4 regions of the Streptomyces chengbuensis genome follow, and region 1 is predicted to be linked to each of the others. Evidence: riboswitches for the same ligand, from Rfam matches in the RefSeq annotation. Region 1 holds a riboswitch; each other region holds the start of a gene.
What was found. Region 1 has a riboswitch for cyclic di-AMP ahead of QRN89_RS26100 (M23 family metallopeptidase). Riboswitches for the same ligand answer to the same signal wherever they lie in the genome.
Positions count from the first base shown of each region.

Region 2: it holds a riboswitch for cyclic di-AMP, as region 1 does, so the genes downstream of both, QRN89_RS31210 (M23 family metallopeptidase) here and QRN89_RS26100 (M23 family metallopeptidase) in region 1, are expected to answer to the same signal.
Region 3: it holds a riboswitch for cyclic di-AMP, as region 1 does, so the genes downstream of both, QRN89_RS16620 (M23 family metallopeptidase) here and QRN89_RS26100 (M23 family metallopeptidase) in region 1, are expected to answer to the same signal.
Region 4: it holds a riboswitch for cyclic di-AMP, as region 1 does, so the genes downstream of both, QRN89_RS14055 (transglycosylase family protein) here and QRN89_RS26100 (M23 family metallopeptidase) in region 1, are expected to answer to the same signal.

Region 1 covers NZ_CP129137.1:5,910,901-5,918,484, forward strand. The annotation lists gene QRN89_RS26095 (M16 family metallopeptidase) at 1-1,334, shown strand, start outside; cyclic di-AMP (ydaO/yuaA leader) riboswitch at 1,564-1,726, shown strand; gene QRN89_RS26100 (M23 family metallopeptidase) at 1,740-2,513, shown strand; gene QRN89_RS26105 (GntR family transcriptional regulator) at 2,694-3,371, shown strand; gene QRN89_RS26110 (HPr family phosphocarrier protein) at 3,517-3,798, opposite strand; gene QRN89_RS26115 (bifunctional acetate--CoA ligase family protein/GNAT family N-acetyltransferase) at 3,972-7,082, shown strand.
Region 2 covers NZ_CP129137.1:7,155,115-7,162,698, forward strand. The annotation lists gene dxs (1-deoxy-D-xylulose-5-phosphate synthase) at 3-2,015, shown strand; gene QRN89_RS31195 (aspartate aminotransferase family protein) at 2,012-3,397, shown strand; gene QRN89_RS31200 (tyrosine-protein phosphatase) at 3,513-4,328, opposite strand; partial or broken gene QRN89_RS31205 (GH36 C-terminal domain-containing protein) at 4,881-5,305, shown strand; cyclic di-AMP (ydaO/yuaA leader) riboswitch at 5,757-5,916, shown strand; gene QRN89_RS31210 (M23 family metallopeptidase) at 5,921-6,931, shown strand; gene QRN89_RS31215 (SGNH/GDSL hydrolase family protein) at 7,157-7,584, shown strand, end outside.
Region 3 covers NZ_CP129137.1:3,754,066-3,761,649, reverse strand. The annotation lists gene QRN89_RS16640 (DUF5988 family protein) at 1-141, shown strand, start outside; tRNA gene QRN89_RS16635 (tRNA-Met) at 294-367, shown strand; gene QRN89_RS16630 (MerR family transcriptional regulator) at 556-1,308, shown strand; gene QRN89_RS16625 (PP2C family protein-serine/threonine phosphatase) at 1,569-2,708, shown strand; cyclic di-AMP (ydaO/yuaA leader) riboswitch at 2,995-3,130, shown strand; gene QRN89_RS16620 (M23 family metallopeptidase) at 3,142-4,176, shown strand; gene QRN89_RS16615 (PrsW family intramembrane metalloprotease) at 4,473-5,801, opposite strand; gene trmB (tRNA (guanosine(46)-N7)-methyltransferase TrmB) at 5,876-6,682, opposite strand; gene lhgO (L-2-hydroxyglutarate oxidase) at 6,873-7,584, opposite strand, start outside.
Region 4 covers NZ_CP129137.1:3,187,520-3,195,103, forward strand. The annotation lists gene QRN89_RS14035 (Ppx/GppA phosphatase family protein) at 1-214, opposite strand, end outside; gene QRN89_RS14040 (DUF501 domain-containing protein) at 211-789, opposite strand; gene QRN89_RS14045 (FtsB family cell division protein) at 827-1,291, opposite strand; gene eno (phosphopyruvate hydratase) at 1,406-2,686, opposite strand; gene QRN89_RS14055 (transglycosylase family protein) at 3,005-3,667, opposite strand; cyclic di-AMP (ydaO/yuaA leader) riboswitch at 3,671-3,833, opposite strand; gene QRN89_RS14060 (transglycosylase family protein) at 4,090-5,034, opposite strand; gene QRN89_RS14065 (cytochrome P450 family protein) at 5,198-6,448, opposite strand; gene QRN89_RS14070 (nucleoside triphosphate pyrophosphohydrolase) at 6,738-7,584, opposite strand, start outside.

The DNA.
Region 1 (7,584 bases):
TCCCCGCCCCCGGGCGCGGCACGCTCGGCAACGGGCTGACCGTGCTGCGCTGCCACCGTCCCGGCCAGCAGGTCGTGGCCGTGGAGATCTTCCTCGACGCCCCGCTGGACGCCGAGCCCGAGGGCCTCGACGGCGTCGCCACGATCATGGCCAGGGCGCTGTCCGAGGGCACCGACAAGCACTCGGCGGAGGAGTTCGCGGCCGAGCTGGAGCGCTGCGGCGCCACGCTCGACTCGCACGCCGACCACCCGGGGGTCCGGATCTCCCTGGAGGTACCGGTCTCCCGGCTGCCGAAGGCCCTCGGCCTGCTCGCCGAGGCGCTGCGCGCCCCGCTGTTCGCCGACAGCGAGGTCGAGCGGCTCGTCCGCAACCGGCTGGACGAGATCCCGCACGAGACGGCGAACCCCGCCCGCCGGGCCGCCAAGGAGCTCTCCCGGCAGCTCTTCCCGGCCTCCTCCCGGATGTCCCGTCCGCGTCAGGGCACGGAGGAGACCGTCGAGCGCATCGACTCCGCCGCTGTCCGGGCCTTCTACGAGGCGCACGTCCGCCCGGCCACGGCCACTGCCGTGGTCGTCGGCGATCTCGAGGGCGTGGACCTGGACGCCGTGCTGGCCGACACGCTCGGCGCCTGGACGGGCGACTCGGCCCGGAGCCGCCCGATGCCGCCGATCACCGCCGACGACACGGGCCGTGTCGTCATCGTCGACCGTCCCGGTGCCGTGCAGACCCAGCTGCTGATCGGGCGGATCGGCCCCGACCGTCACGACCGGGTCTGGCCCGCACAGGTCCTCGGCACCTACTGCCTGGGCGGCACGCTCACCTCCCGCCTGGACCGCGTCCTGCGCGAGGAGAAGGGCTACACCTACGGCGTGCGGGCCTTCGGCCAGGTGCTGCGTTCGGACACCCCGGCGGCCCCGGGCGGACCCGGCGGAGCCTCGATGCTCGCCATCAGCGGCTCGGTCGACACCCCGAACACCGGGCCCGCGCTCGACGACCTCTTCACGGTGCTGCGCACCCTCGCCGCGGAGGGTCTCACCGACGCGGAGCGCGACGTCGCCGTGCAGAACCTGGTGGGCGTCGCCCCGCTGAAGTACGAGACGGCCGCCTCCGTCGCCGGCACGCTGGCCGACCAGGTGGAGCAGGGTCTCCCGGACGACTACCAGGCCCAGTTGTACGCGCGGCTGGCCGAAACCGGCACGGTCGAGGCGACCGCCGCGGTCGTCAACGCCTTCCCCGTGGACCGGCTCGTCACGGTCCTCGTGGGGGACGCTTCCGAGATCGAGGAGCCCGTACGGGCGCTCGGCATCGGTGAAGTGACCGTGGTCACCGGCTGATTGGCCCTCGCCCTCGGGCGCACGGGACAAAGGCTCCGTCGGCTTCGCGCCAACGGGGCCTTTTCTCGTGCCCGGAACGGCCTTCCCGTATGTCCGGTTTGATGGGGAGGGGAAGTGTCTGCCCTGTGGCGTGCACTACAAATATCCGTGTCTGTTTGGTGATTGGACGAAGATCGGCCTAGCGTCTTCTGCGCTGTCCGCCACTTGCACGCGCCGCACCCGCGGCATCGGGCAGCCATCGCCGAGTCCCCGTCCGGCGCGAGCCTGGGGAGCCGGGGACCCACATGTCCCTGGGGTGAATCGGGTGCCTTCGCCACCGCGCGGAGGGGCCCGTAGGAGACCTTCCTGCTCCGAACCCGTCAGCTAACCCGGTAGGCGAGAAGGAAGGAAAGGATCAGCCACTACATGGCGTTCACCCGTGCCACCGGGAAGCACCGTGGTCCGAGCCGCCTGTCGCGCAAGAGCGCGGGCGTCGCCTCCGCCGCGGCCATCGCCACCACCGGCGTCATCGGTACCCTCGCCTCCCCGGCCTTCGCCGCCGAGCCCGAGGTGTCCGCTCCCGTCGAGGACACCGGACTGACCCAGGCCGTCGCCCTCGACTCGCTCGCCGAGCAGATCGACGCCCAGGCGGATGCCCAGCAGCAGGAGGCCGCCCTGTCCGCGGCCCAGGAGAGGGCCGAGGCCGAGGCCAAGCGCAAGGCCGAGCTCCGGGTGGAGGCGGCCCGTGACGCCGCGGAGCGCGCCGCCCGCGAGGCCGAGCGCAAGCGGCTGATGACCTACACGCTGCCGGTCGCCGGCTCCTACGTGAGCACCGACTACCACGCCGGGGGCGGCCAGTGGTCCTCCGGCAGCCACACCGGCGTCGACTTCCACGCCGCCTCCGGCACCGAGGTCGTCGCCGTCGGCATGGGCACCGTCGTGGAGGCCGGCTGGGGCGGCGCCTACGGCAACAACGTCGTCCTGCGCATGCACGACGGCACGTACACGCAGTACGGCCACCTGTCCTCGATCAGCGTCTCGGTCGGACAGCAGGTCACCCCGGGGCAGCAGATCGGCCTCTCCGGGTCGACCGGCAACTCGTCCGGACCCCACCTCCACTTCGAGGCCCGCACCGGCGAGGACTACGGCTCGGACATCGACCCGGTCTCGTACCTCCGCTCGCACGGCGTCCGCGTCTGACGCACGCGCCTCTTCCCACCGAAGCCCCGGCTCTCTCCGAGCCGGGGCTTTCGGCGTATTCCGGCCAAAAGATATCCATGGATTACCATGGGTCTTCGGAAATTCCGGCCACCTGCCATAGAGTCACCGAAACAGACGTCGCTCGACGGGGTTTCGCGGCGATTAAAGCGGAGGTTCGGTATGCGCATTCCCGCGCGCTCGGTGTGCACGGCGATCCGCGACGACATCGTCTCCGGTGTGTTCGAGCGCGGCAGCCGGCTCACCGAGGAGCAGCTGGCGCGCCGCTACGGCGTCTCCCGCGTCCCGGTCCGCGAGGCGCTGCGCACCCTGGAGTCGGAGGGGTTCGTGGTCACCCGCCGCCACGCCGGCGCGTGCGTGGCGGAGCCCACCGAGCAGGAGGCCGCGGACCTGCTGGAGATCCGGCTGCTGCTGGAGCCGCTCGGTGCCGCCAGGGCCGCGCAGCGGCGGACCGAGGCGCACCTCAAGGTCCTGCGCGGACTGGTCAGGCTCGGTCAGGACAGGGCGCGGCGCGGCCAGGGCGAGGACCTGCGCTCGCTCGGTGCCTGGTTCCACGAGACGCTCGCCCAGGCGTGCGGGAGTCCCGGACTCACCTCGCTGCTGACCCAGCTCCGGCACAAGATCGCGTGGATGTACGCCGTCGAGCAGCCCGCCCGGCCCGTCGAGGCGTGGGCCGAGCACGGGGCGATCGTGGACGCGGTGGCCCGCGGGGACGCCGAGCGGGCCCGTGCGCTCACCGCGCTGCACGCCGAGCGGACGACGGGCGCGCACCGGCTGCGGATCAACGCGGGTGTGAGGGCTTCGCAACATCCCGTAAACACGGTGGGCGACCGTATTTAACAGTCGCGCCGTATACAAAGAAAGGGACTGAATCCCCCGGTCTTTTTGTGCTGCCGGAAAAGCATTTCGGCCGGGCGGCGATAAAACGAGCGGGCCGCCGTACCTGAATTATCGGTACCGCGGCCCATTCGGGAATTCGTCGGGTTCAGACGGTCTCGGGAAGCTCCTCGAGGCCCTCGGCGACCAGCTTCGCCAGACGCTCCAGGGCGGCCTCCGCGCCCTCCGCGTCCGAGGCGAGCACGATCTCCTCGCCGCCCTGGGCGCCGAGGCCGAGCACCGCGAGCATCGAGGCGGCGTTGACCGGGGTGCCGCCGGCCTTGGCGATCGTCACCGGAACGCCGGAGGCCGTGGCGGCACGAACGAAGATGGACGCGGGGCGGGCGTGCAGGCCCTCGGCCCAGCCGACATTGACGCGGCGCTCAGCCATGGTGGTGCCCTTCGAGTCTCAGCGGGAAGTCTGCGGGTTGTCTAGACCAGTCTCTCACGGGGTGCGGAGTGCCCGGCCACCGCCCTCGGCCCGTGCGGGGCCGGGATCGGCCATCCCAGCCTGCCCCCGCACTTCGGGGACCGCCAACTGTGCCGGGGCCTTACGCTTGCCCCATGCAGACCCCGTCGGACCACGCGTACCCCGACCACTGGGAAGCCGACGTGGTGCTGCGTGACGGTGGCACCGCGCACATCAGGCCCATCACCACCGAGGACGCCGAGCGGCTCGTCAGCTTCTACGAGCAGGTCTCGGACGAGTCCAAGTACTACCGCTTCTTCGCACCCTACCCACGACTGTCCGCCAAGGACGTGCACCGCTTCACGCACCACGACTACGTGGACCGGGTGGGTCTCGCCGTCACCGTCGGCGGGGAGTTCATCGCGACCGTCCGCTTCGACCGCATCAACGCGGACGGCCTGCCCGCCTCCGCCCCCGCCGACGAGGCCGAGGTCGCCTTCCTGGTGCAGGACGCCCATCAGGGCCGGGGCGTCGCCTCCACCCTGCTCGAACACATCGCGGCGGTCGCGCGGGAGCGCGGGATCAGGCGGTTCGCGGCGGAGGTGCTGCCCGCGAACAACAAGATGATCAAGGTGTTCACGGACGCCGGGTACACCCAGCGGCGCAGCTTCGAGGACGGCTCGGTCCACCTCACGCTCGACCTCGAGCCGACGGCCCGGTCGCTGGCGGTCCAGCGCGCCCGCGAACAGCGGGCCGAGGCCCGCTCAGTCCAGCGGCTCCTGGCGCCCCGCTCGGTGGCGGTGATCGGCGCCGGCCGGGCACCCGGCGGGGTGGGGCGAGCGGTGCTGCGCAATCTGCTCGACGCCGGCTACACCGGGCGGACGTACGCGGTGAACCGTTCCCTCGTCCTCGACATGGACGAGATCGACGGGGTGCCCGCCCACCGCTCGGTGGGGGACATCGTCGCGGCGACCGGCGAGCCGGTCGACCTGGCGGTCGTCGCCGTCCCCGCCGAACGCGTGCCCGACGTCGTCGCGGACTGCGGCGAGCACGGGGTGCAGGGACTCGTCGTACTCGCCGCGGGGTACGCGGAGAGCGGCCCGGAAGGGCGGGAGCGGCAGCGCGAACTGGTGCGCCAGGCGCGCTCGTACGGGATGCGGATCATCGGACCGAACGCGTTCGGGATCATCAACACCGCGGACGGGGTCCGGCTGAACGCCTCACTCGCGCCGGAGTCGCCCGCGCGCGGCCGGACCGGGCTGTTCACCCAGTCCGGCGCCATCGGCATAGCGCTCCTCAGCGGGCTCCACCGGCGGGGCACCGGGCTGTCGTCGTTCATCTCCGCCGGCAACCGGGCGGACGTGTCCGGCAACGACTTCCTCCAGTACTGGTACGAGGACCCGGACACCGACGTCGTCCTGCTCTACCTCGAATCGATCGGCAACCCCCGGAAGTTCACCCGCCTCGCGCGGCGCACGGCGGCGGTGAAACCGGTGGTCGTCGTCAAGGGCGCCCGGCACAGCGGCAGTGCCCCGCCGGGACACGCGGTGCCGACGACGCGGGTCCCGTACGCGACGGTCTCGGAACTGCTGAGGCAGGCCGGGGTGATCCGCGTCGACACGGTCACCGAACTCGTCGACGCCGGGGCGCTGCTGGCGAGCCAGCCGCTGCCCGCGGGACCGCGGGTGGCGATCCTGGGCAACTCCGAGTCCCTGGGCCTGCTGACGTACGACGCCTGCCTGACGGAGGGGCTGCGGCCCCTGCGGCCGCGCGACCTGACGACGGCCGCGACGCCGGACGACTTCTGCGAGGCGCTGGCCGGGGCACTGTGGGACGACGCGTGCGACGCGGTCGTCGTCAACGCGATCCCCTGGGTCGGGGAGAACGGTGTCACCGAGTCCGGCGACGGCGAGGTCCTGGCCGCGGCCCTCCTCGCCGCGACGGCCTCCGCACCGGCGAAGCCCGTGCTCGTCGTCCACGTCGAGCTCGGCGGACTGGCGGACGCCCTCGCGGCGGCCAGCAGCTCCGCCCCGGCCTCCGCGCACCGGGGCCCGGGTGCGGCGGTGGAGCCCGGGCCGGGTGCGGACCCGGGACCGACGGCCGCGGCCGGCTCCCCGGACGGGGGCGCGGGCACCGATCCGGGGCAGTCGGCGGGGAGCCGGGCCGGCGGCTCCGAAACCACCGGGCAGGGACCGGCACCGGCCCTCGGCAACCCCGCGACCGGTGGCCCGGGCGCGGCGACCACCCCCGTTCCTCCCCGGGCGGCCGTGCCGGCGCCCGGAGCGGGTGCCCCCGGCACCGCCGGCGCCGCGAACGCGGACGGCTCCCCGGCCGGCCCCGCCGGTGCCGCACTGCCCGACGGGGCAGGGCCCCCCGCCGCGGCCCGGGGGGAAGCCGCCCGGATCCCCGCCTACCCCGCCGCCGAACGGGCCGTGCGCGCCCTGGCCGAGGCCGTGAGGTACGCGCAGTGGCGCCGGGACGCGGCGGAGCCGGGGAAGGTCCCGGAGTACGACGACATCGACGAGGGCGGTGCCGCCGAGCTCATCGAGGGCCTGCTCGACGCCGCCCCCGGCGAGCGCGGCGTCACCCTGCCCGAGGACGACGCGCGGCGGCTGCTGGAGCGCTACGGCATCTCCGTTTGCCCCACGCTCCCCGCCCCCGACGCGGACACCGCCGCCCGGGCCGCCGGCCGGCTCGGCTACCCGGTCGCGCTCAAGACCACCGCCCCCCATCTGCGCCACCGCCCCGACCTCGGCGGCGTGCGCCTGGACCTGGCCGACGAACGGCAGGTGCGCCGGGCCTACGCCGAGTTGACGGAGAGCCTCGGCAAGCCCGAGGAACTCCAGCCCGTGGTGCAGTCGATGGTCCCGCGGGGGGTGGACACCGTCGTGCGAGCCGCGATCGACCCCGCCGTGGGCGCCGTGCTGTCCTTCGGGCTCGCCGGCCCCGCCACGGACCTGCTCGGCGACACGGCCCACCGTCTCGTCCCCGCCACCGACCGCGACGCAGCCGAGCTGATCAGGTCCATCCGGACCGCCCCCCTCCTCTTCGGCTGGCGCGGCTCCGCACCCGTCGACACCGCCGCGCTGGAGGAACTGCTGCTCCGCGTCTCCCGGCTGGTCGACGACCACCCGGAGGTCGTCGGGGTCGGCCTCGAACCGGTCGTGGTCGCCCAGCACGGCCTGTCCGTGCTGGGGGCCTCCGTCCGCCTCGCCCCGCCACCGGCCCGCACCGACCTGGGACCGCGGACCCTCCCGAGCTACTGACGGGCCGGCGGACCCGGCGGGTGCCCGCGGCGTCGGGCGGGCGATCACGGGGCCGTGCCCGGGTCCGGTGAGGGATTCCCGGGGTGCGGGAGGTCGATGTCGGAGAACGGTGCCGCTCGGTGGCCTGACGAGCGATTCGACGAACGAGGATCCGAGGACGGACACCGCACGCCGCCACGCAGCACTCCGGCTCCCGGAAGGGCCCTGGTGGGACTGGGATGTCATCGCCTGGGAGACCGCCCGCTCGCAGCCGGCCGCGGGGCACGACCCGACCTACCACCACGGGCTGGAACTCGTCTTCACCGAACCGGCCTTCGGTCGGCTGCCCCGCGGTGTCCCACGATCCGGTCTTCCGCGCGCCCACCGGGGACGAGGTGCTCCGGTTCACCCGTCAGCCGGGGGAGGAACCGGCGGTCCTGGTCGCCTTCGAAGCGGACGCGAACGGCACGAGCCCGTTCCCTGCCTCGTCGCCGCCGAGCGGTTCGAGGTCGTGCACGAGACC
Region 2 (7,584 bases), 1.2 Mb from region 1:
GCGTGCCGATTCTGGAGCACATCCGGGAGCCGCGCGACCTCGAGGCGCTGACGGAAGGGGAACTCGGCGAACTGGCCGAGGAGATCAGGGAGTTCCTCGTCCGGGCCGTCGCCAGGACCGGCGGTCATCTGGGACCCAACCTCGGGGTGGTGGAGCTGACCATCGCCCTGCACCGGGTCTTCGACTCGCCGGCCGACCGGATCCTCTGGGACACCGGTCACCAGAGCTACGTGCACAAGCTGCTGACCGGCCGGCAGGACTTCTCCAAGCTGCGTGGCAAGGGGGGCCTGTCCGGCTACCCGTCGCGTGCCGAGTCCGAGCACGACGTCATCGAGAACTCGCACGCCTCGACGGTCCTCGGCTGGGCGGACGGCCTGGCCAAGGCCAACGAACTGCTGCGGAGGGACGACCACGTCGTCGCGGTCATCGGTGACGGGGCCCTCACCGGCGGCATGGCCTGGGAGGCGCTGAACAACATCGCCGACGCCGAGGACCGCCCGCTCGTCATCGTCGTCAACGACAACGAGCGCTCCTACGCGCCGACCACGGGCGGCCTCGCGAGCCATCTGGCCACGCTGCGCACCACCGACGGCTACGAGCGCTTCCTCGCCCGCGGCAAGGACCTCCTGGAGCGCACCCCCGTCGTCGGGAAGCCGCTGTACGAGACGCTGCACGGTGCCAAGAAGGGCCTGAAGGACGTCGTCGCCCCGCAGGGCCTGTTCGAGGATCTGGGCCTGAAGTACGTCGGCCCCGTCGACGGCCACGACATCGTCGCCGTGGCGTCGGCGCTGCGCCAGGCCAAGCGCTTCCGCGGGCCTGTGCTGGTCCACTGCCTCACCGAGAAGGGGCGGGGCTACCGCCCGGCCCTGGAGGACGAGGCCGACCGCTTCCACACCGTCGGCGCGATGGACCCGGCGACCTGTCTGCCGCTCGCCCCGGCGGGCGGCCCTTCCTGGACGTCGGTCTTCGGGGACGAGCTGGCGGCCATCGGCGCCGAGCGGCCCGACGTCGTGGCGATCACGGCGGCGATGCTCCACCCGGTGGGGCTGACGGCGTTCGCCGAGCGCTTCCCCGGCCGTGTGTGGGACGTGGGCATCGCCGAACAGCACGCCGCCGTCTCCGCCGCCGGGCTCGCGACCGGCGGACTGCACCCCGTCGTCGCCGTGTACGCCACGTTCCTCAACCGGGCCTTCGACCAGCTGCTGATGGACGTCGCCCTGCACCAGTGCGGTGTGACCTTCGTGCTGGACCGGGCCGGCGTCACCGGCACGGACGGCCCCTCGCACAACGGCGTGTGGGACATGTCGGTCCTCCAGGTCGTCCCCGGCCTCCGGATCGCCGCCCCGCGCGACGCCGAACAGCTGCGGGTCCAGCTCCGCGAGGCCGTCGACGTCTCGGACGCGCCGACCGTGCTGCGCTTCCCCAAGGAGTCCGTCGGGGAGCCGGTGCCCGCGCTGGAGCGGATCGGCGGGATGGACGTGCTGCACCGCGGCGCGGATCCCGAGGTGCTGATCGTGTCCGTCGGGGCGACGGCGCAGGTGTGCCTGGGGGCAGCCGAGCTGCTGGAGGCCCGGGGTCCGCGCTGCACCGTCGTCGATCCCCGCTGGGTCAAGCCCGTCGACGAGCAGCTCGCGCCCCTCGCGGCCCGGCACCGGATCGTCGCGGTCGTGGAGGACAACAGCCGTGCCGGCGGGGTCGGTTCGGCGGTGGGACAGGCGCTGCGCGACGCCGGCGTGGACGTGCCGCTGCGGACCTTCGGCATCCCCGACGAGTTCCTCGCCCACGCCAAGCGGGCCGAGGTCCTCGCCGACATCGGGCTGACCCCGGTGGACGTCGCCGGGCGGATCGCCGCCGCCCTCACCCGGGGGAAGCGGCCGGACCCACCGGTGTCCCGCCCTCGGGCCGGGACGGCTTCGCCCACGACCGGGACGACCCGGACGGCCCGGACGGCCGGGCCGACCCCCGACACCGAGCAGTCCGAGCCACCCGAGAAACCCCAGGAGCGCCGCGGATGACCACCGAGTTCGACCTCGCGAAGCTGCTCGCGGAGCGGGGCGGTGAGCGGTACGAGCTGCACGCCCGTCACCTCAACCACCAACTGCCCCGCATGCTTCGGACGATCGGCTTCGACAAGGTGTACGAGCGGGGGGAGGGCGCGTACTTCTGGGACGACGAGGGCAACGACTACCTCGACATGCTCGCCGGGTTCGGCGTCATGGGCCTCGGCCGGCACCACCCGGTCGTCCGCAAGGCGCTCCACGACGTCCTGGACGCCTCGCTCGCGGATCTGACCCGCTTCGACTGCCCGCCCCTGCCCGGACTGCTCGCCGAGAAGCTGCTGGCCCACAGCCCCCACCTGGACCGCGTCTTCTTCTGCAACAGCGGTACGGAGGCGGTCGAGACGGCCCTGAAGTTCGCCCGGTACGCGACCGGCCGGCCCAGGATCCTCTACTGCGCCCACGCCTTCCACGGACTGACGGCCGGCTCGCTCTCGGTCAACGGCGAGGCGTGCTTCCGGGACGGGTTCGCCCCGCTGTTCCCGGACACCGCGGTCGAGCTGGGCGATCTGTCGGCGCTGGAACGGGAGCTGGCCCGCGGCGACGTGGCGGGCTTCGTCGTGGAGCCGATCCAGGGCAAGGGCGTGCACGAGGCGCCGCCCGGATTCCTGCGCGCGGCGCAGGACCTGCTGCGCCGGCACGGGGCGCTGCTGATCGCCGACGAGGTGCAGACCGGCCTCGGCAGGACCGGGGACTTCTACGCCCACCAGCACGAGGACGGTGTGGAGCCCGACCTCGTCTGCGTGGCCAAGGCCCTGTCGGGCGGCTATGTTCCGGTCGGCGCGACCCTGGGCAAGGAGTGGATCTTCAAGAAGGTCTACTCGTCGATGGACCGGGTGCTGGTGCACTCGGCGAGTTTCGGCTCCAACGCCCAGGCGATGGCGGCCGGTCTCGCCGTGCTGTCGGTGATCGAGGACGAGCAGGTCGTCGCGAACGCCCGGGTCACCGGGGAACTGCTGCGGACGCGGCTGGCCGCCCTCGTGGACCGTTACGAGCTGCTCCACGAGGTCCGCGGGCGCGGGTTGATGATCGGGATCGAGTTCGGCCGGCCGTCCTCGCTCGGGCTGCGCAGCCGCTGGACGATGCTGCAGGCGGCCCGCAAGGGGCTGTTCGCCCAGATGGTGGTGGTGCCCCTGCTGCAGAGGCACCGCATCCTCACCCAGGTCTCGGGCGACCGGCTGGAAGTGATCAAGCTGATTCCGCCGCTGATCATCGGGGAGCCGGAGGTCGACCGGTTCGTCGAGGCGTTCACCGCCGTGATGGACGAGGCGCACGGCGGCAGCGGGCTGATGTGGGACTTCGGGAAGACCCTCGTGAAGCAGGCGGTCGCCAACCGCTGAGGCGGTGCGGCCGGGAGCACGACGGCACGGTCACCGGGCCGCGCACGACGGCCCGGAGCGGGCCCCGCCGCGCCGGTGTGCCGGGGGCGGCTCCCGGCCGAGCCGGCCTCCGCCGTCAGACCGTCCCGTCGACCAGGCGCTCGCGGAGCCGCTCGCGCGTCGCCGGGGTGAGGCCGAGGCCGTCCGTGAGATAGCGCTCGGTGCTGCCCCACACCTCGTCCATGGTGTCGAACGCCGCGGCCAGGTACTCGGCCCGCGCGTCGAAGAGCGGGCCCAGCAGCTCCATCACCTCGGGCGACATCCCGGCGGGGGAGCTGTCGCTGCGGCGCACCTTGTAGCGCCGGTGGGGGTCGTTCGACTTGAGGTAGTCCGCCTCGATCGCGTCCCGCTCGACTCCCACGGCCAGCAGCGAGACGGCGATGGAGAGGCCCGCCCGGTCCTTTCCCGCGGCACAGTGCATGAGAGCCGGGGTGCTGTCCTCGGCCAGCGCGTGCAGGACACGGCTGTGCTCGGCGGTGCGTTCCTTGATGATCAGGCGGTAGGAGGCGATCATCCGCCCGGCAGCCTGGCCGTCGGCGAGGATCGACTTCAGCTGGTCCAGGTCGCCGTCGCGGACCATCCGCCAGAACTCGGCCCCGTCGGCGGGGTCGGACAGCGGGATGTTGACGTTGCGCACCCCGGCGAGCTCGACGTCCGGGCCCTCCAGCCGCTGGTCCGCGCTGTTGCGGAAGTCGAAGATCGTGTGGAGCCCGAGCGAGGAGAGGAAGGCCGCGTCGGTGTCCGTCGCGTGTGCGAGGTGGCCGCTGCGGAAGAGCCGTCCGTACCGCACGCGCCGTCCGTCCACGGTCGGCAGTCCGCCCACGTCCCGGAAGTTGCGCACACCGGAGAGCTCGGGTTCGGTCGACGGGGTCTGGGGCAGCTGCTGCGTCACGGGGGCTCCTCCGTGTCTGCGGTCGGCGCTGCTCGCCGACGATGGCGCGGTGCTGACACTACGACATCGATTCCTCAGGCAATTATTTCGACCCGTCCCCGCCCGCCCGTTGCCCTGCGGCCGAACCTGCCCGATGTTGTGCCGAGTTGTTCGATTCTGATGGATCTGGATGGTCGAGACGATCGGCGCCGATCGGATCCGGCTGCTGTTCGGCAGGAGGAGCCATGACGCACTGCTCCTCACCGACCGGGACGAACTCCTCCATCCGCACCGGGAGCAGCGCATCGGCCCGGCCGACGCCGAAGGGCCGGCCGCCGACCCCCTCGCGCCGTACCGTTCGAGTCGCCCCTGGACGGGCACGAGGATTACCCGGTCGGGAGCGGCCCCCGCTTCGTACGCCGGCGCTGTCCGTGCGCACGCCCGAGCGCGTGGCACCGAGTGGCGTCTCGTCACGGCACACGGGGCCGACGGCGGGGAGGAACTGCGGCCCGACTCCGAGGGCGGGTTGCACGGGCTCGCGCTCGGCCCGCGCCACAGCCTCCGCGACGACGCGGACGTGGTCGAGCGCTGGGGCACCGTTTCGTCAGCGCGACGGCCGGGACGCTCGGCATCGGCGGCGATCTTCCCGCATGGAGCGAGGAGGAGCCGGCGGAGGGCGCGCGACTCGGTGGAGCTCCGCAAGACGATCGGGCCGCTCGTCCAGCACGGCGAGCTGTACCGGCTGCGTCCGCCGGGGGACGCAGCTGAGCGCCGTGCAGTACGTCCGCGGCGACGAGACGGCCGCCCTGGCCTGGCTGCCCTCGCAGCGTTACGGCGAGCGCCCATCGCGGCTCCGGCTGCGCGGCCTCGACCCGCGGCGGAGTACGCGGCCAGGACACGGCCGCCGCCACCGCGGCGCCGTGCCGCTCCACCACGGGCTCCACACCGGTCTCCGCGGGGACCTCGACGCCAGGGCGCTGCGCTGCCGTCGCGTGTGAGTCACGGCACGTGGTGCGGGGGCGCCGGCCGGGAGCGGTCCGGCGCGGTGTGAGCGGGTGGGATGAAATCCGGCAATTGACCCGTCGCGTGAATGGGATTCCTGCTGGACGGGCGGAAGGCGTTTTTCCGCGCCAGTCGCACCCGAAATTGCATTCCATCCATAATGGGCGATGTGTCCGAATTGGTCGCTTTCGGATAGCGCGCCCCGGTTGCAAACGAGATGGCAACCGCCCGTGAGCTGAATCATATCCGTGACGTTCCGTGGAGTGCGCGCAGGTCCAACTCCCTTGCCCGCGTGGGATGCGAAGATCCGTAGTCCACGGAGCGTGACCGGGAAATGTGCGCTGATATCCGGCAGATCGATTCAGGGGGGAAATGACGGCTTGTTCGCCCCGACCCGACTCGCTTACGGTCACCGCAATCCGGTCGGAACGCCTAATCCTGCCGCCGTCCGGAATATCGCACCCACCCACATGTGGCAGGAGCGGGGGACCCAGGTACTGCGCCGTTCCGTGACCCAGGACGGCTCGGGGTGAAGCCGTGTGCACACACGGCCGGGCAGCTCCAGCCCGAACCCGACAGCTCACCTCGCAGGCGACGGAGAGGAATGCGCCATGCCCGGTAAGGGGAAGCACCGCCGTCCGAGGACCAGCCCGTTCAAGCGCGGATTCGTCGCCGCCAGTACGGGCGGAGCCGTCATCGCCATCCCGTTCATCGGTGCCGCCGGCGCGAACGCCGCCGGGCAGTCCGTGCCTGCCGCCGGACACGCCGCCCCGACCACCCACAAGGCCCTCGTCCCCCAGGCGCCGCAGACGGGCAAGGCCGCCAAGGCCTACACCGTCGTGGCGGGTGACCATCTGTCGAAGATCGCGGCCGAGCAGCACGTCGCGGGCGGCTGGAAGAAGCTCTGGGCCGACAACCGCGCCGCCGTCGGGGAGAACCCCTCGCTGATCCACCCGGGGCTGAAGCTCAGCCTCCACGGCAAGCCGAAGGCCACGGGCGACGTCAAGCCGCAGGCGAAGGCCCAGTCGAAGCCCGAGCGCAAGGCCGACGCCCCGGTCAAGTCCGAGGCCGAGGCGCAGGCCAAGGCGCAGGCCAAGGCCCAGAAGCCGGCAGCCTCCGCCGAGCGCGCCTCCCGCACCGCCGAGCGCGGCGCCGCGGCCCCCGCGGCCGCCCCGGTCCAGGCCCCGGCCGCCGACACCGCCGTCAAGAACCTCCCCTCGGGCTACTTCGCCCCGGTGGTCGGTGGGATCAGCACCTCGTACAAGACCGCGGGTGCCATGTGGTCCAGCGGTTACCACACCGGTGTGGACTTCATCGCCTCCACCGGCACGTCCGTGAAGTCGGTCGGCCCGGGCACCGTCGTCTCGGCCGGCTGGAGCGGTTCGTACGGCAACGAGGTCGTCATCAAGCACAACGACGGCACGTACTCCCAGTACGCCCACCTCTCCCAGCTCTCCGTCTCCTCCGGGGAGGGCGTCACCGGCGGACAGCAGATCGGCCTGTCGGGCTCGACCGGCAACTCCACCGGCCCGCACCTGCACTTCGAGATCCGCACCAGCCCCGGTTACGGATCGGACATCGACCCGCTGGCCTACCTGCGCCGGCACGGGGTCTCGATCTGACGCTGCGTCGGTACCTCGCGCAGCGTCCTCCGTCCGCCGGCCCCGCGCAGGGGGCCGGCGGACGGCTTCGTGTGCCCCCACCCCGGGCCGGGCGAAGTGGGGCGCGGCACGCGACCGGTGGCTATTCCCGCTTTGCCGAAAACTGACCTGGTGGTCTATATCACGCGTCGTCAACCCCTCCCTACGGTGGCGTAGGTCACTTCGCGGGGTGAATGATGACTCGACGTGGCAGATGATTCGCGATCACGAGCAAAGGACTCCTTCGGGTCGTACGCGGCGATCGGTGACAGCTTCACCGAGGGCGTCGGAGACCCCGGACCCGACGGGCGGTTCGTCGGCTGGGCGGACCGTCTCGCGGTCCTGCTGGACGACCGCCTACCGGAACACACCTTCCGCTACGCCAATCTCGCCGTACGCGGCAGGCTGCTCGACCAGATCGTGGAGGAGCAGGTCCCGCGCGCCAAGGAACTCGCCCCCGATCTGGTGACGTTCTGCGCCGGCGGGAACGACATCATCCGGCCCGGCAGCGATCCCGACGACGTCGCCGAACGCTTCGAGCGGGCGGTCGCCGACCTGACCGCCTCGGTGGGCACGGTGATGGTGACGACCGGGTTCGACACCCGCGGGGTGCCCGTGCTCCGCCATCTCCGGGG
Region 3 (7,584 bases), 2.2 Mb from region 1:
ATCACCCCTCCGGGGCAGGAGCTGAAGATTCCGCATCGCGGCGGCTACGAGCACTTCAAGGCCACGACCCGCCACGAGGACGCCCCCGAGGGGCGGCTGACCGTCTACGAGTGGTGGGAGCGCACCGAAATCGCGGAGTAACCACAGGTCAGAGGGCCGGGAAGGACCGGGGCGGGCGGGTTTGGCGCGCCGGGCGGGTGGCTGTCGCGCCGCTTCGCCCGCTCGCGGTGCCACCGTGATCGCGGAAAATGGATTTGATCTTGCTCCGCATGGCGTAAGGTGGTGTTCACCGACGCGGGGTGGAGCAGCTCGGTAGCTCGCTGGGCTCATAACCCAGAGGTCGCAGGTTCAAATCCTGTCCCCGCTACTGAAGGCCGAGGGCCCGGGACCACATGGTCCCGGGCCCTCGGTGCATTCGGGCCGCTGCGCTTTCCGATCGGGCCCCGCGCCCTCGCCCCCCGGCCCCCTCTCCCGCCCGTCCGGGAGCCGGCCTTCTCCTGACTTCCGGATCCGGCCCTTGACCTTTACGCAACGTCAAGATCTAGCGTTTCCGGCATGGAGTGGTCCATCCAGGAAATCGCCAGGAAGGCGGGCACGACGAGCCGCACGCTTCGCCACTACGGGGAGCTCGGCCTGCTCGTACCGAGCCGGGTCGGCAGCAACGGCTACCGCTACTACGACCAGGAAGCCCTCGTCCGGCTGCAGCGCATCCTGCTGCTGCGGGAGCTGGGCCTCGGTCTGCCCGCCATCGCGCAGGCCCTGGAGGGCCAGCGGGACACGGCCGCCGCACTGCGCACGCATCTTCGGCTGCTGGAGCAGGAGCGGGAGCGCATCGGGCGGCAGATCGCCTCGGTGCGGACCACTCTCGACCGGACCGAGAAAGGGGAGGAACTGATGGCGGAAGAGGTCTTCGACGGCTTCGACCACACCCGGTACGAGGAGGAGGTGACCGAGTGGTGGGGCCGTGAGGCGTACGAGAAGGGCGACCGCTGGTGGCGCTCGCTGAGCGCGCAGGAGAAGCGGGACTTCCAGGACCGCCAGGTCGCGATCGCCCGTGACTTCGGGCAGGCTCTCAAGGACGGCCTCGCCCCGGACGGCGACGAGGCCCAGGACATCGCACGGCGGCACTGCGAGTGGCTGTCGGAGACGGTCACCCCGACCAGGTCGTACGTGATCGGGCTGGGTGAGATGTACGTCGCCGACGCGCGGTTCACGGCCAACTACGACCGGCACGGCGAGGGCACCGCGGTCTTCGTGAGGGACGCGATGAAGGTCTACGCGGAGCGCCACCTCGGTGACGACCGGTAGCCGCGCCCCGCACCGGACCGGTGGCACGGGCGGCGAGGACCCGCGAGGTCGCAGGTCCACGGCAGTCCGGCGAAGGTCGGCCGCGCTCCGCGGCACGGTCACCGGGAGGGCCCCCTGGTGACCCTCACGCGGGGGGTGGCGGTGCCCGCGCGGCTGGGCCGGTTGGCCGATGGCGAGTCGTGGCGCGGCGCCGCTGCGGCCAGCCTGAATGGGGCGCGGTACCGTCCGCGGCCCTGGACGGACCCGGCAGGAGACCACTGGTGCGGCATCGGGAGCGCGGCAAGGGACAGCGGCAGAACGGTGGCCGCCGCTTCGTCGCGGTCCTCCCGTGGCTGCTGATCGTGGGCGGGGTCTTCTACGACCTGGGAACGCCCGACACCTTCACTGCCGCGCCCCTCTTCACCGCCGCGCCGCTGGTCGCCGCCCCGTTCTTCGCGATGCTCTACACGCTGGCCACCGGCGTCGCCGCCTGCGCCGCGGTGACCGGCCTCCACGTCTACAGCGACCGACTCCAGAGGATCCCGGCCGTCACCGAGCTGCTGACCGTGTTCACGGTCTCCGTGCTGGCCCTCTTCATCAACCAGATCGTGCGCCGCAGCGGTGAGCGCCTGGCGTCGGCCCGGGTCGTCGCGGAGGCGGCGCAGCGGGCCGTGCTGCCCACGCCGGACGACCGGATCGACGGCCTCCAGGTCGCGGCCCGGTACGAGGCGGCCGAGCAGGACGCGTTCATCGGCGGGGACCTCTACGCCGTCCAGAGGACGCCGTACGGGGTGCGGCTGATTGTGGGGGACGTGCGGGGGAAGGGCCTGGGCGCGGTCGCGACGGTGGCCGTCGTGCTGGGTGCGTTCCGTGAGGCCGCCGAACAGGAGGACTCGCTGGCGGGGGTGGCGCAGCGGCTGGAGCGGGCGCTGGCACGGGAGGGTGCGCGGGACTCCGGGTTCGACGCCGTCGAGGGCTTCACCACCGCCGTGCTCGCCGAGATCCCGCACGCCGGCGGGGAGATCAGGATCGTGAACCGGGGGCATCCGCCACCCCTGCTGCTCGGGGCGGACGGCGCGCTGCTCGTGCTGGATCCGCCCGAGCGCGCGCTGCCCCTGGGGATGGGCCTGGGGACTTGGCCGGACCAGCCGTCCCAGACGCCCTACCCGCCCGGCGGCACGCTGCTCCTGTACACCGACGGCCTGTCCGAGGCGCGGGACGCGCACGGGGTCATGTACGACCCGCGCCGGCGGCTCCGAGGCCGGGTCTTCTCCGGTCCGGAGGAACTGCTGGACGCGGTCGTCGCCGATGTGCGGCGGCACACGGGAGGCGCGGCGACGGACGACATGGCGCTGCTCGCGGTCACCCGGGAGGGGGAGCGGCAGCCGCTGCGGCGCCGGACGATGCCCGTCCTCCCCTGAGGGACGGGTCGTTGCCGATGCGGCGCACGAGGCGCCGGGGCCGCCTGAGCGGCGTGATGCCACGGAGCGTAACCGAAAGGAAGCCCTCCGCATAACATTTGATGAACCGTCAGAAGTGCAACCTCGAACGAGGGGCGATCAACTTGCCCGATTCGGCCCTGTTGTTGCAGATAAGTTCTGGCCAACGTCCTTAACGATCAGTCGGAACAGCTTGGAATCCGGCCTCGGTCTCTATTAACGTTCGATAACGCAGCGCGGTCGTCCCAGTCGTCGCCAGAGACGGCACCGTGCGCACGCGCCGAATCCCGCAAGGGAACCGGGGAACCACCAATTGGGGTGAATCGGGCACTTCGTGGTGCCCGTAGGAGACCTTCCTGCTCCGAACCCGTCAGCTAACCCGGTAGGCGAGAAGGAAGGAAAGGAGAACGCCTCCGTGGCGTCCAACGAGCCTGCCCTCCAGGAGCCCCCCACTGCGCAGTGGGTCCCCAGCGACCAGTGGGCTCCCGCCCCCGGGGCGGAGGAGTGGAACCCGACCGAGGAATCGGTCCGTCCCGTCCGTGGCAGGCACCGCGTCGTCAAGCAGCGCAACGCGCTCGCACGGAGCTCCACCGTTCTCGGTGTGGGCGTCATCGCCGCGGTCGGCGCGGGCGGCATGGCCACCGCCCAGGACAAGCCCGCGGTCTCCATCTCCCTTCCCGACGTCATCGCGGACAAACTCCCCGACCCCGAATCGCTGCCCGGTGTGGGCTCCTTGATGTCGGACGAGTCCGGCGACGAGGCAGTCGCGGACGGGCCCCTCACCACGGCCGACACCGCGGCCCAGGGTGGCGACGCGGGCGAGGCCCTGCGCGCCCGGATCCTCCAGCAGGCCGAGCAGCAGCAGGCCCAGGCCGAGGCCGAGGCGCAGGCGGCCGCCGAGCAGGCCGCCGCGGAGCAGGCAGCCGCCGAGGCGAAGCAGCAGAAGACCGAGGCGGCCCAGGCCGCCGAAGCGGCCGCGGAGGCCGAGCGCAAGGCAGCCGAGGAGGCCGCGCGCAAGGCGGAGGCCGAGCGTCTCGCCAAGCTCGCCGCGAGCTACTCCCTGCCGACCTCGTCGTACACGCTCACCTCCACCTACGGGCAGGCCGGATCCATGTGGTCCTCCGGCTACCACACGGGTCTCGACTTCGCCGCGCCGACGGGCACTCCGGTCAAGGCCGTGCACGGCGGCACGATCAAGTCGGCCGGCTGGTCCGGTTCGTACGGCTACCGCATCGTGCTGGAGCTCGAGGACGGCACCGAGGTCTGGTACTGCCACCTGTCGTCGATGACCGTCGGTGTGGGGCAGAAGGTCTCCACCTCCGAGACCATCGGCCGGGTCGGCGCCACCGGCAACGTCACCGGCCCGCATCTGCACCTCGAGGTCCACACCTCGGGCGGCGCCGGCATCGACCCCGCCGCGTGGCTGCGCGACAAGGGCCTCTCCGTCTGACCCACCCGCATGGAGCCTCCTGCTCCGGCCCCTTCGTACGGAGCCTCGCGCTCCGCCCACCGACGGCCCGGCACACGTCCCCACGACGCCCGGGCCGTCGGTTGTCCCGTGCCCGGAGTCGCGGAGTCCCGGAAGTCTGACGGCTTGGCGGCCGGAGCCGGAGGCCTGGCGGCCCGGAAGCCCGAAAGCGGAAGCGGGGAGGCGCGGACGCGGACAACGGGGACGACCGGAGTCCCGCGTGCACCCGCGCAGTGTTGCGTCGGCCCGTCCGTTCGGCCGGCTCCCGGTGCGGTGCGTCAGCCCCGGTACGGGTTGAAGCCGCTGTAGTCCAGGTGCGGCGGGGGCTGCCAGGCGCGGCCCGTGGCGCGGGCGGCGTACGTCAGGGCAGGGCCCGCGAGATCCCTGCGCTGCCACAGATGGTGCAGCAGTTCCTGCTCCCGGGCGACGAAGTCCGGCCCGGCCGTGCCCCGCTCGGCCCGGTGCCGGAGGAAGGCCAGGGAGGTGGCGAACACCTCGTACTCGGAGACGGCGCGCGCGGCCGCCGGGCCGTGCGTCCGGCCCGCCAGGTCGCGGGCCATCGTGCGGGCCTTCATGGAGGACAGGGCGAGCGGTTCGGCGGGGGCCAGCCAGCCGGCCGCGGCGTAGGCCGGCAGCTCCGCCGCGACCGTGCGCAGCTCACGCTGCCGGGTCCACACGGCCAGCCACGTCAGCAGGCCGAACGCGGGCACCATGAACGCCGCGTACACCGCGTAGAAGCCGAGGGGGCCGAAGATCCCCGAGCCGTTCCACAGCGCGTGCACGCCCATCGCGAGGAGCAGGCCGAGGACCGGCAGTGAGACCCTGCGGACCTTCCGGTGCCGCGCGGTGGCGGCCGCCAGCCCGAAACCGATGCCCGTGAGCACCGTGAACAGCGGGTGGGCGAACGGCGACATCACGATCCGCACGAAGAACGTCGCCGCCGTGACGGAGGCGAAGCCGGAGGTGCCGAACTCCTGGTCCTCGCCGAAGGCGTTGCCGAGATAGAGGATGTTCTCGGTGAACGCGAAGCCCGCGGCGGTGAAACCGGCGATCACGACACCGTCGACGAGGCCGGTGAAGTCCCGTCTGCGGAAGAGGAACAGCAGCAGCAACGCCGCCGCCTTGGCGGTCTCCTCCACCACGGGCGCGACGACGGTCGCACCGATCGTGTCCGCGTGCGTCGGGTCGGCCGTGGCGGTGGCTATCCACTGGGTCGCGAAGGAGTTGGCGATGATGGCCACGAGGGCGGCCGCACAGGCCCCCCAGGCGAACGCGAAGACGAGGTTCCGCCAGGGGCCCGGCTCGACCCGGTCCAGCCAGCGGAAGGCCCCCATGAGCAGCGGCACGGGCAGCACGGCGAGACCGAGGCCGACCAGGAAACCCTCGGTCCCGGTCTGTTCGCGCACCAGCGCGAGGATCACCAGGCCCGAGAGCGCCAGCAGAGTGATCAGTGCCCAGGCGCGCACGGCCTTGCTGCGCCAGAAGTCGCGACGCGGCTTGTAGCGCCAGCGGGCACGCTCCGGTACGGCGTCGAACAGCGGCCGCTCGTCGCACGCCGGAACGGCGGGGCGGGCGGCCGGATGCGGCTGCGGGGACCAGTCGGACACCACACGACCCTAACGAGCGCCACGGACAACGCGCGACGGCGTGTGGTGCCGTCGGGTGCACCGCCCTCGTCCCGTCATGCGCCCCGGCGGCGGAACAGCAGGTCGTGCACCACGTGGCCCTTGTCGAGGCCCTGGCCCTCGAAGCGGGTCAGCGGGCGGAAGGCCGGCCGGGGCGCGTAGCCGCCGTCGGCCTGGGTGTTCTCGAAGTCCGGGTGGGCGGTCAGCACCTCGAGCATCTGCTCGGCGTACGGCTCCCAGTCCGTGGCGCAGTGCAGGACCGCGCCAGGCTTCAGCCGGCCCGCCGCCAGGGTGAGGAACTCGGGCTGGATCAGCCGGCGCTTGTGGTGGCGCTTCTTGGGCCAGGGGTCCGGGAAGTACACCCGCAGGCCGTCCAGCGCGGCGGGGGGCAGCATCTCGCGGAGCAGGATGATCGCGTCGCCGTTGGCCACCCGTAGGTTGCTCAGGCCCGCCCGCTCGGCCAGCCCGAGGAGATTGCCCTGGCCGGGGGTGTGGACGTCCACGGCGAGAATGCCCGTGGCCGGGTCGGCAGCGGCCATGCGCGCGGTCGCCTCGCCCATGCCGAAGCCGATCTCCAGGACGACCGGCAGTCCGCCGAACATCTCGTCCAGGTCGAGCGTGCGCAGTCCGTCGATGTCCAGCCCCCAGACCGGCCAGAGGCGCTGCAGTGCGTCGGCCTGCCCGGCCGTCACCCGGCTCCGGCGCGGCTGGAAGCTGCGGATCCGCCGCTCGTGGTGCGAACCCGCGGGGTCGGCGGCGGGGCCTCCGGGAAACCGGGGCTCGCCCTTCGGCCGGGCGGCGGTGGCGGTACGGGGGGCGCCCCCGCGCGGACCCTCGGTGGTGACGTTCTCGAACTCAGACACAATGACCCGATTGTACGGCGGCGGGTACGAGCGGGGGGCGGCCCGCGTCACACCGGGCGGGGTACGGGCGGGGCGGCCGCGTCACTCCTCGGCGGGCGCCGTTCGGGGACGCCCGTGTCACACCTGGGCGGGTACGGGCGGGGGCGGCCCGCGTCATGCCTGGGCGGGCACCCGGCCCAGGACGGCCGCCTCACGCCTCCGCGAGGTGGGCGAGGACCCGTCTCGCCACTTCCCGGCCGATCGGCAGCGAGGCGGTCGCCGCCGGGGACGGGGCGTTCAGGACGTGGACCGCACGGGGCGACTCCTTGATCATGAAGTCGTCCACCAGGGTGCCGTCCCGGAGGACCGCCTGGGCCCGGACTCCCGCGGCCACCGGCCGCAGATCGTCCTCCGTGACGGCCGGCAGGAGCCGCCGCACGGCCGCCGTGAAGGCGTGCTTGGAGAAGGAGCGGTGGAGCTCGCCGGCGCCGTAGCGCCAGTGGCGCCGGGCGATCCGCCAGGAACCGGGCCAGGTCAGCGTGCCCGCCAGCTCGCCCGGACGGACCGTGGACCAGCCGTAGCCCTCGCGGGCCAGCGCCGGGACCGCGTTCGGCCCCACATGGACGGCGCCCTCGACGCCGCGCGTGAGGTGGACCCCGAGGAAGGGGAAGGCGGGGTCGGGCACCGGGTACACCAGACCGCGCACCAGCTCGGGGCGGGCCAGCTCGTAGTACTCCCCACGGAAGGGGACGATCCGCATGCCGGGCCGGTCCCCGGCGAGCTCGGCCACCCGGTCGCAGTGCAGTCCTGCGCAGTTCACCAGCGTGCGGGCGCGGACGATCCGGCCGGTGGACGTACGGACCGCGACCCCCCACGGCCGCCGGTCGACGAGCCGCACCTCCTCGCCGTAGTGGATCTCCGCG
Region 4 (7,584 bases), 2.7 Mb from region 1:
GCTCCTTGATGATCCCCGCGTACTCCCGGCAGGCCGCGAAGGTGCGCTCCAGGGCCTCGGGGGCGAGCCGGCCGGTGCGGTCGACGCCCTGCCCGAGCCGGACGACGGTCATCCGTCGGTCCAGTTCGGTCAGTTCACCGGTGGAGGCGTCCACGTCGGCGATGAGCAGACGGATCGAGTTCGTGCCGCAGTCGACGGCGGCGACGCGGGTCACGCGCCGTCCTCCGCACCCGTGTTCGCGCCCCCGCCCGCGCCGGGGGCCGCGCAGCCCCCCGCTCCGGCGGTCACGCACGGGCCCTTCGCCCACCACTCCGGGAGCATCGCGATGGCCTCGTCGCCCAGGGGGTTCACCCCGGGGCCGGCCGCGAGCGAGTGGGCGACCAGGACGTGCAGGCACTTCACCCGGTCCGGCATGCCGCCGGCGCTCGGGAAGTTCTTCAGTTCCTCGATCTCGTCCCGGCGCCGGATGTAGTCCTCGTGCGCCGCGCGGTACGCCGCCGCCAGCTCGGGATCGCCCTGCAGGCGCTCGGTCATCTCCTTCATGACGCCGTTCGCCTCCAGCGTGCCGATGGCCGAGGCCGCACGCGGACAGGTCAGGTAGTACAGCGTCGGGAAGGGCGTGCCGTCCTCCAGCCGCGGTGCCGTCTCGACCACGTCGGGCCGGCCGCAGGGGCAGCGGTGGGCGATGGCCCGCAGACCGCGCGGCGGGCGGCCGAGCTGCTCCTCGAACGCGGCGATGTCCTCCGCGGTGGGCGGGGTGGGCGCGGTGGTAGGCGGTGGCGTGTCCATGGGATGTGTATGTCTCTTCGTCGGTTCCGTGTCTTGGCTAGCGTCGCGCGTCGGCGCGGTCCACGCCGTCCCAGACGTTCGAGTACCAGGGACGGCCGACACCGGCGTCCTCGGCACGGGGCTTCCGGGCCGCCCGCGGGTCGACCACGATGTACCCGGTCTCGCCGGGCAGGACCATGTGCAGGTGCTCACGGGCCAGCCGCATGACGTACGCGTCGTCCTGGAGGCGGGCCTTCTCGTCGCGCAGCCGCTCCACCCGTTCCCGGGCCGCGGCGGCGAGCCGCTGCTGCTCGGCGATCTCGTTCTGCTGCGACACGTACGCCCGCATCGGATAGGCGAGCGCGACGATCATCGAGCATACGACGAGGGCGAGGAAGGCGGCCCGGCCGGTGAGCCGGGAGCGGCGGGCCTGGCGGCGGGTCTGCGAACGGTAGACGCGGGCGGCGGTCTGCTCACCGAGCAGCCGCAGCCTGGTCGCGGTGGAGAACCGGTCCCGGGCCATCAGTGCGCCTCCCCTTCACGTGCGTACGTCCCCGCACACGGTACGGGACCGTGTGCGGGGACGTACGCAACCCGCGACCCCGCCGGAGCCGGTGCCCGGCGGAGTCGTCCGGACTCAGCCCTTGAAGCGCGGGAACGCGCTGCGGCCGGCGTACACCGCGGCGTCGTCGAGGATCTCCTCGATGCGCAGGAGCTGGTTGTACTTGGCGACGCGCTCGGAACGGGCCGGGGCACCGGTCTTGATCTGGCCGCAGTTGGTGGCGACGGCCAAGTCGGCGATGGTGACGTCCTCGGTCTCGCCGGACCGGTGGGACATCATGCACTTGAAGCCGTTGCGCTGGGCCAGCTCGACGGCGTCGAGGGTCTCGGTCAGCGAACCGATCTGGTTGACCTTGACCAGGAGGGCGTTGGCGGCGGCCTCGTCGATGCCGCGGGCGAGACGCTCGGGGTTGGTCACGAACAGGTCGTCGCCGACCAGCTGGACCTTGGCGCCGAGCTTGTCGGTGATCGTCTTCCAGCCGTCCCAATCGTCCTCGAACAGCGGGTCCTCGATGGAGACCAGCGGGTAGGCGGAGACGAGCTCCTCGTAGTACTCGGTCATCTCGGCGGCCGAGCGGGCCTTGCCCTCGAACTCGTAGGCGCCGTCCTTGTAGAACTCGGAGGCGGCGACGTCGAGCGCGAGCGCGATGTCCTTGCCGGGCGTGTAGCCGGCCTTCTTGATCGCCTCGAGGATGAGGTCGAGGGCCTCGCGGTTGGAGCCCAGGTTCGGCGCGAAGCCGCCCTCGTCGCCGAGGCCGGTGGAGAGCCCCTTCTCCTTCAGCACCTTCTTCAGGGTGTGGTACACCTCGGTGCCCCAGCGCAGGGCCTCGGAGAAGGACTCGGCGCCGATGGGCGCGATCATGAACTCCTGGATGTCCACGTTGGAGTCGGCGTGCGAGCCGCCGTTCAGGATGTTCATCATCGGAACGGGCAGCAGGTGCGCGTTCGGACCGCCGAGGTAGCGGAACAGCGGCAGGTCGGACGCCTCGGAGGCGGCGTGCGCGACGGCGAGGGAGACGCCGAGGATCGCGTTGGCGCCGAGGGAGGACTTGTCCGGGGTGGCGTCGAGGTCGAACATCGCCTGGTCGATCAGGCGCTGCTCGGTCGCGTCGTAGCCGACGAGCTCGGGGCCGATCTGCTCGATGACGGCGAGGACGGCCTTCTCCACACCCTTGCCCAGGTAGCGGTTCGGGTCACCGTCGCGGAGCTCGAGGGCCTCGAAGGCGCCGGTGGACGCACCGGACGGAACGGCAGCACGGCCGGTGCTGCCGTCGTCGAGGCCGACCTCGACCTCGACCGTGGGGTTGCCTCGGGAGTCCAGGATTTCCCGGGCTACGACGACGTCGATGGACGGCACGAGCATCTCCTTCTGGGATGTGACGCGTGAGGTGACACAAGCGGAGCCGTGTCGGTGCAGGGTCCCTTTGGCCTTGCGGCAAGAGCCTAACCGCCTGGGGGGCGTCGTCCGGCAGATGCCCGCCCCGTGGGACGAAAAAGCGGACCGGACGGACAAAACCCCCGAGCCGGGGACCTCTCCGTACCCGCGGGACCGCGGGGAGCAGGGGGATGCCGCACCGGGCCGGGGGCCGGGGAGGGGGGTGCGCCGCCCGGTGGTCCGCCGGGACCACCGGGCGACGGCCACCCCCGGGGACCGCGGGGTCCCCGGGGCCGAGCGTCAGCTCAGGTGGAGCTTCTGGCCGGGGTGGATGACGTTCGCGTCGTCGACGACGTCCTTGTTGAGCTCGAACAGCTTCTTCCAGCCGCCCTTGACCTTCTCGGCCTCGGCGATCCTGCTGAGGGTGTCGCCGGCCTTGACCGTGTACTCGCCGTCGCCCTTCTTGACCGGGGCGGCCGCGCGCTCGGAGCGGCTGGTCGGGGCTTCGGCCCGCTTCGGGGCCGCCGGCTTGGCCTTCGGCTCGGCGGCCTTCGGGGCGGCCGGGGCGGCGCCGTCGTACGCGGCGTTCGACAGGCCCGTGCCGCAGTTCGGCCAGGCACCCTTGCCCTGGCCCGCCAGGACCTTCTCGGCGACCTGGATCTGCTGCGACTTGCTGGCCCGGTCGGCGGTGGCGGCGAACGCGGTGCCCCCGTAGGCGGCCCAGGTCGAGGCCGAGAACTGCAGCCCGCCGTAGTAGCCGTTGCCGGTGTTGATCGACCAGTTGCCGCCGGACTCGCACTGGGCGACGGCGTCCCACTCGGAGGCGGTGGCGGCGGACGCGGTGCCCGAGGCCATCAGCGGGGCGGCGATGGCGACGCCGGTGACACCGGCGAGCGTGGCGACACGGGTGGACCGCTGGAAGACCGTCGGGCGACGGTGCTTGCCCTTGCCGGAAAGCAGCATCGAAGTTCTCCTCACCGACGCCTGCGAGGTGAGCTGTCGGGTTCGGGCCGATGTGGTGCCCGGCCGTGCGCGAACGCACGGCTCCACCCCTAGCCGGGCAGCCCTCATCGGGTCTGTCCGGCACTTACCTTGGGTCCCCCGCTCCTGCCTTCGGCGCTTGCGCGACGACTGTTCCCGACGGCCGCCGGCAGGATTCGGCGTGCGGTCGACGGGGCCCGCGTTGCGAGCGGTTCAGACCGTAGACACACGTCTCCCCGATGTTCAAAGACGAACATCGGGGAGAAATCGCCCAAATCTGATGGGGCAACATGTCCGTTTTCGCAGGTGAGAGCCGTGATGGCCGGAGTTGACCGCCGAGCGGCGCCGGTTGACCGGAAGAGACGCTTGTCTCACTCACGCAGAACCGGACATAAGCACCCGAACTACTCCTTCAACTGCCCCTTCCCCAGGGCCAGATCGAGGCTCTGGCCAGGCAGGATGAGGTCCTCGTCGGAGCCGACGACCTCCCGGTTCGCCTCGTAGAGGGCGGGCCAGCCGCCGGGCACCTGGTTCGCTTCGGCGATCGACGAGAGGTTGTCGCCGGTGCGGACGACGTACTCATCTCCCGTGGTGGCGCCGTCTCGTGCCGATCCGTCACCCCGTGAGGCATGACGACCTGATTCACGCTCATCGCCCGAATTGCCCGGCTCATCCCCTTCGGTGGCGGGGTTGCCCCGGTGCTTGCCGGAGCCCGACTCCGCGGCGGCGGCGCCGGACGCCCCGGCGTTCCCGCCGGAGCCTCCGGCGGAGCCGGCCGCCTCCGAGGGCTCGGACGACTCCGACGGCGATCCGGACGGCTCGGACGGGGACCCGCCACCGGCCGGCTCGGCCCCGGCGGGCGAGGAGCTCCCGGCGTCCGGCTCGGGCGAGACGTCGGCCCCGTCGCCGAACGACGGGTCCTTCACGAGGTCGCCCAGCGGATCGACGGACGGGGTACCGGCGGGCTCGGAGTCACCGGCGGCCAGACCCGTGATGGCGGCGCAGCTCTGCCAGGCGGCGGCACCCTGGGCGGCGAGCACCATCTCGGCGACGGAGATCTGCTGGGAGCGGTCGGCGAGGTCGGGGCGCGGCGCGTAGGCGGTGCCGCCGTACGCCTCCCAGGTCTCCTGGGACATCTGCAGACCGCCGTAGTAACCGTTGCCGAGGTTGGCGCTCCAGTCGCCGCCGCTCTCGCAGTCGGCGACGCGGTTCCAGGTGGCGGTGTCGGCGGCGGAGGCGGACCCCGCGCCGAGCAGCGGGATGGCGATGGCCGATCCGGTCACCCCTGCCGCGACGATGAGAGCGGGGGCCTGACGAGGTCGGCGGTGTCGGCCGTTCCCGGACAGCATGCGGTGTGCCTTCCGTGTGACTACAGAAAACTCCTCAGGTTGTCGTGGCGGTTGAAACCTCGATGACCCGGAGTCGGGGTGAACGTAGCCGCACTCCAACCTCAGTCACAAGTCGATGCAGCGGAGATCACGTAAAAGTCACAGTCTTGACTGACCGTCAGATTCAACGAGGGGTGAATTCAACGGGCAGAGTGCGCAATCCGCGCATGATGAGCCCCCCACGCCACCGCAATTCCGACGGATCGACCGCAAGCCGCAAGTCGGGCAGCCGGCTGAGGACGGTCGCGAGGGCCGTCTGCCCCTCCAGCCGCGCGAGCGGCGCCCCCAGGCAGTAGTGGATGCCGTGTCCGTACCCGAGGTGCTGGTTGTCGCGCCGGGCGAGATCGAGGGTGTCGGGCTCCGCGAACCGCTCCGGGTCGCGGTCCGCGGCGGCGAGCACGACGAGGACGGGGTCCCCGGCGGCGATGTCCCGGCCGCCGAGCGTCAGCGGCTCGGTCGCGTACCGCCAGGTGGCGAGTTCGACCGGTCCGTCGTAGCGGAGCAGTTCCTCGACACCGGTGGCGAGCAGGCCGGTCTCACCGGCGGCCAGCGATTCCTGGAGCCGCCGCCGCTGCCCCGGATTGCGCAGCAGCGCGTACATGCCGTTCCCGATGAGGTTCACCGTGGTCTCGAACCCGGCGAAGAGAAGGATGAAGGCCATCGCCGCGGCCTCGTTCTCGGTGAGGTGCTCCCCGTGGTCGGACGCCTTGATGAGTCCCGAGATGAGGTCGTCGCCGGGGGCTTCGCGCTTGCGGTGGATCAGGTCGGCGAGATAGCCGCGCATCTTCTTCACGGACCGGGCGACACCGCCGCGCGGGCCCCCGCCGTGACGGATCATCATCCCCGCCCAGTCCCGGAAGTCGTCCTGGTCCTCGCGCGGGACGCCGAGCATGTCGCAGATGGCGTGGATGGGGAGGGGGAAGGCGAACTCGTGGATGAGGTCCGCACTTCCCCGCTGTGCGAAGCCGTCGATGAGTCCGTCCGTCAGCTCCTGGACCCGCGGTGCGAATTCGGCCACCCGGCGGGGGGTGAACGCCTTCGACACGAGCCTCCGCAGCCGGGTGTGGTCGGGCGGGTCGATGTTCAGCAGATGCGTCATCAGCTCCGCCTTGCGCTCCCCCGGGATCCCCGTCTTCCCCTTCGCGTGCGCGGGCTCGTCGTGGTGCGCCGGGTTCTTGCTCAGCCGCTGGTCCGCGAGGGCCTGCCGGGCGTCCGCGTACCGGGTCACCAGCCATGCCTCCACCCCGCTGGGCAGCCGGGTCCGGTGCACGGGCGCGTGCTCGCGGAGCCAGGCGTAGGCCGGGTACGGGTCGGTGGCGAACTCCCAGGTGAAGAGCTCGGGGGCGTCGGGGACGCGGGACGGCTGGTCGTGCATGGGTCGACGTTAACCCGCGCGGGGCCGGTCACCGGTTCGGCGGACCTCTCCGGATACCCCCTGGGTAGGCTGACCGTACACGCCGGACTCCGTGCCGCATGGGAGCACTGATGAGTGCCGCAGCCGAAGACCGGCGGGAAGACCAGGACGGCCGGGAGGAGCGGTACGTGTTCCCGGTGCCGCCCCCGGTGGGTGGACGGCGGACGACCTCGACCGGATCAAGGCCGCCGTGGACCGGCGGCGCGGACGGCAGGGCTGAAGCGAAGCCGTTCCCGGCCGGGCGCTCCCGTCAGTCCCGGGCCGTGGCCTCCGCCGCGCGGATCGCGTCGCGGTAGGCGCGGGCGGCGGCGCGGAGGGCGGCTTCCGGGTCGTGCCCCTCGGCTTCGGCGCGCACGGCCATGGCGAGCAGTTCGTACCCGACGGCGCGGTCGCCGTCCTCCTCCGTCGGCAGCTCCACGTCCAGCCCGGCCGTCCGCACCCGGCCCGCCAGTTTCGCGGCGAGCGCGAGGCCCGGCTGGCCGAGCGGGACGCCGTCGGTCACCGAATCCCGCTGCTTCTCGATCGCCTTGGTGCGCAGCCAGTGCTCCTTCACGTCCTCGGGGGTCTCGGCGCGGGCGTCCCCGAAGACGTGCGGGTGGCGGTGGACGAGCTTGTCGACGATGGTCCCGGCGACGTCGTCGATCGAGAACGGCTCGTCGCCCTCCTCCCCGCTCGCCTCCTGCGCGATGCGCGCGTGGAAGACGACCTGGAGGAGTACGTCGCCGAGTTCCTCGCGCAGTTCGTCGCGGTCGCCGTCCTCGATGGCCTCGACGAGCTCGTACGCCTCCTCGATGCCGTACTTGGCGAGGCCCTTGTGGGTCTGCTGCGAGGACCACGGGCACTCGCGGCGGATCCGGTCCATGACCTGGACGAGGTCGAGGAGCCGCGCGCCCGGGAGGTCGTACGAGCCGGGCAGCAGCTCCAGGTCGGGCATCCGCACCCGGCCGGAGCCGGCCATGCGGGCCAGGCCGTCGGTGAGGGCCCGGTCGCCCTCGCCGGTCGTGAGGACCACGACGGTCCTGCCTCCCGCACAACGGTCCACGAGCTCCTGGGCGGTGGGCGCCGCGATCTCCACGGCGACACCGGCCTCCCTCAGG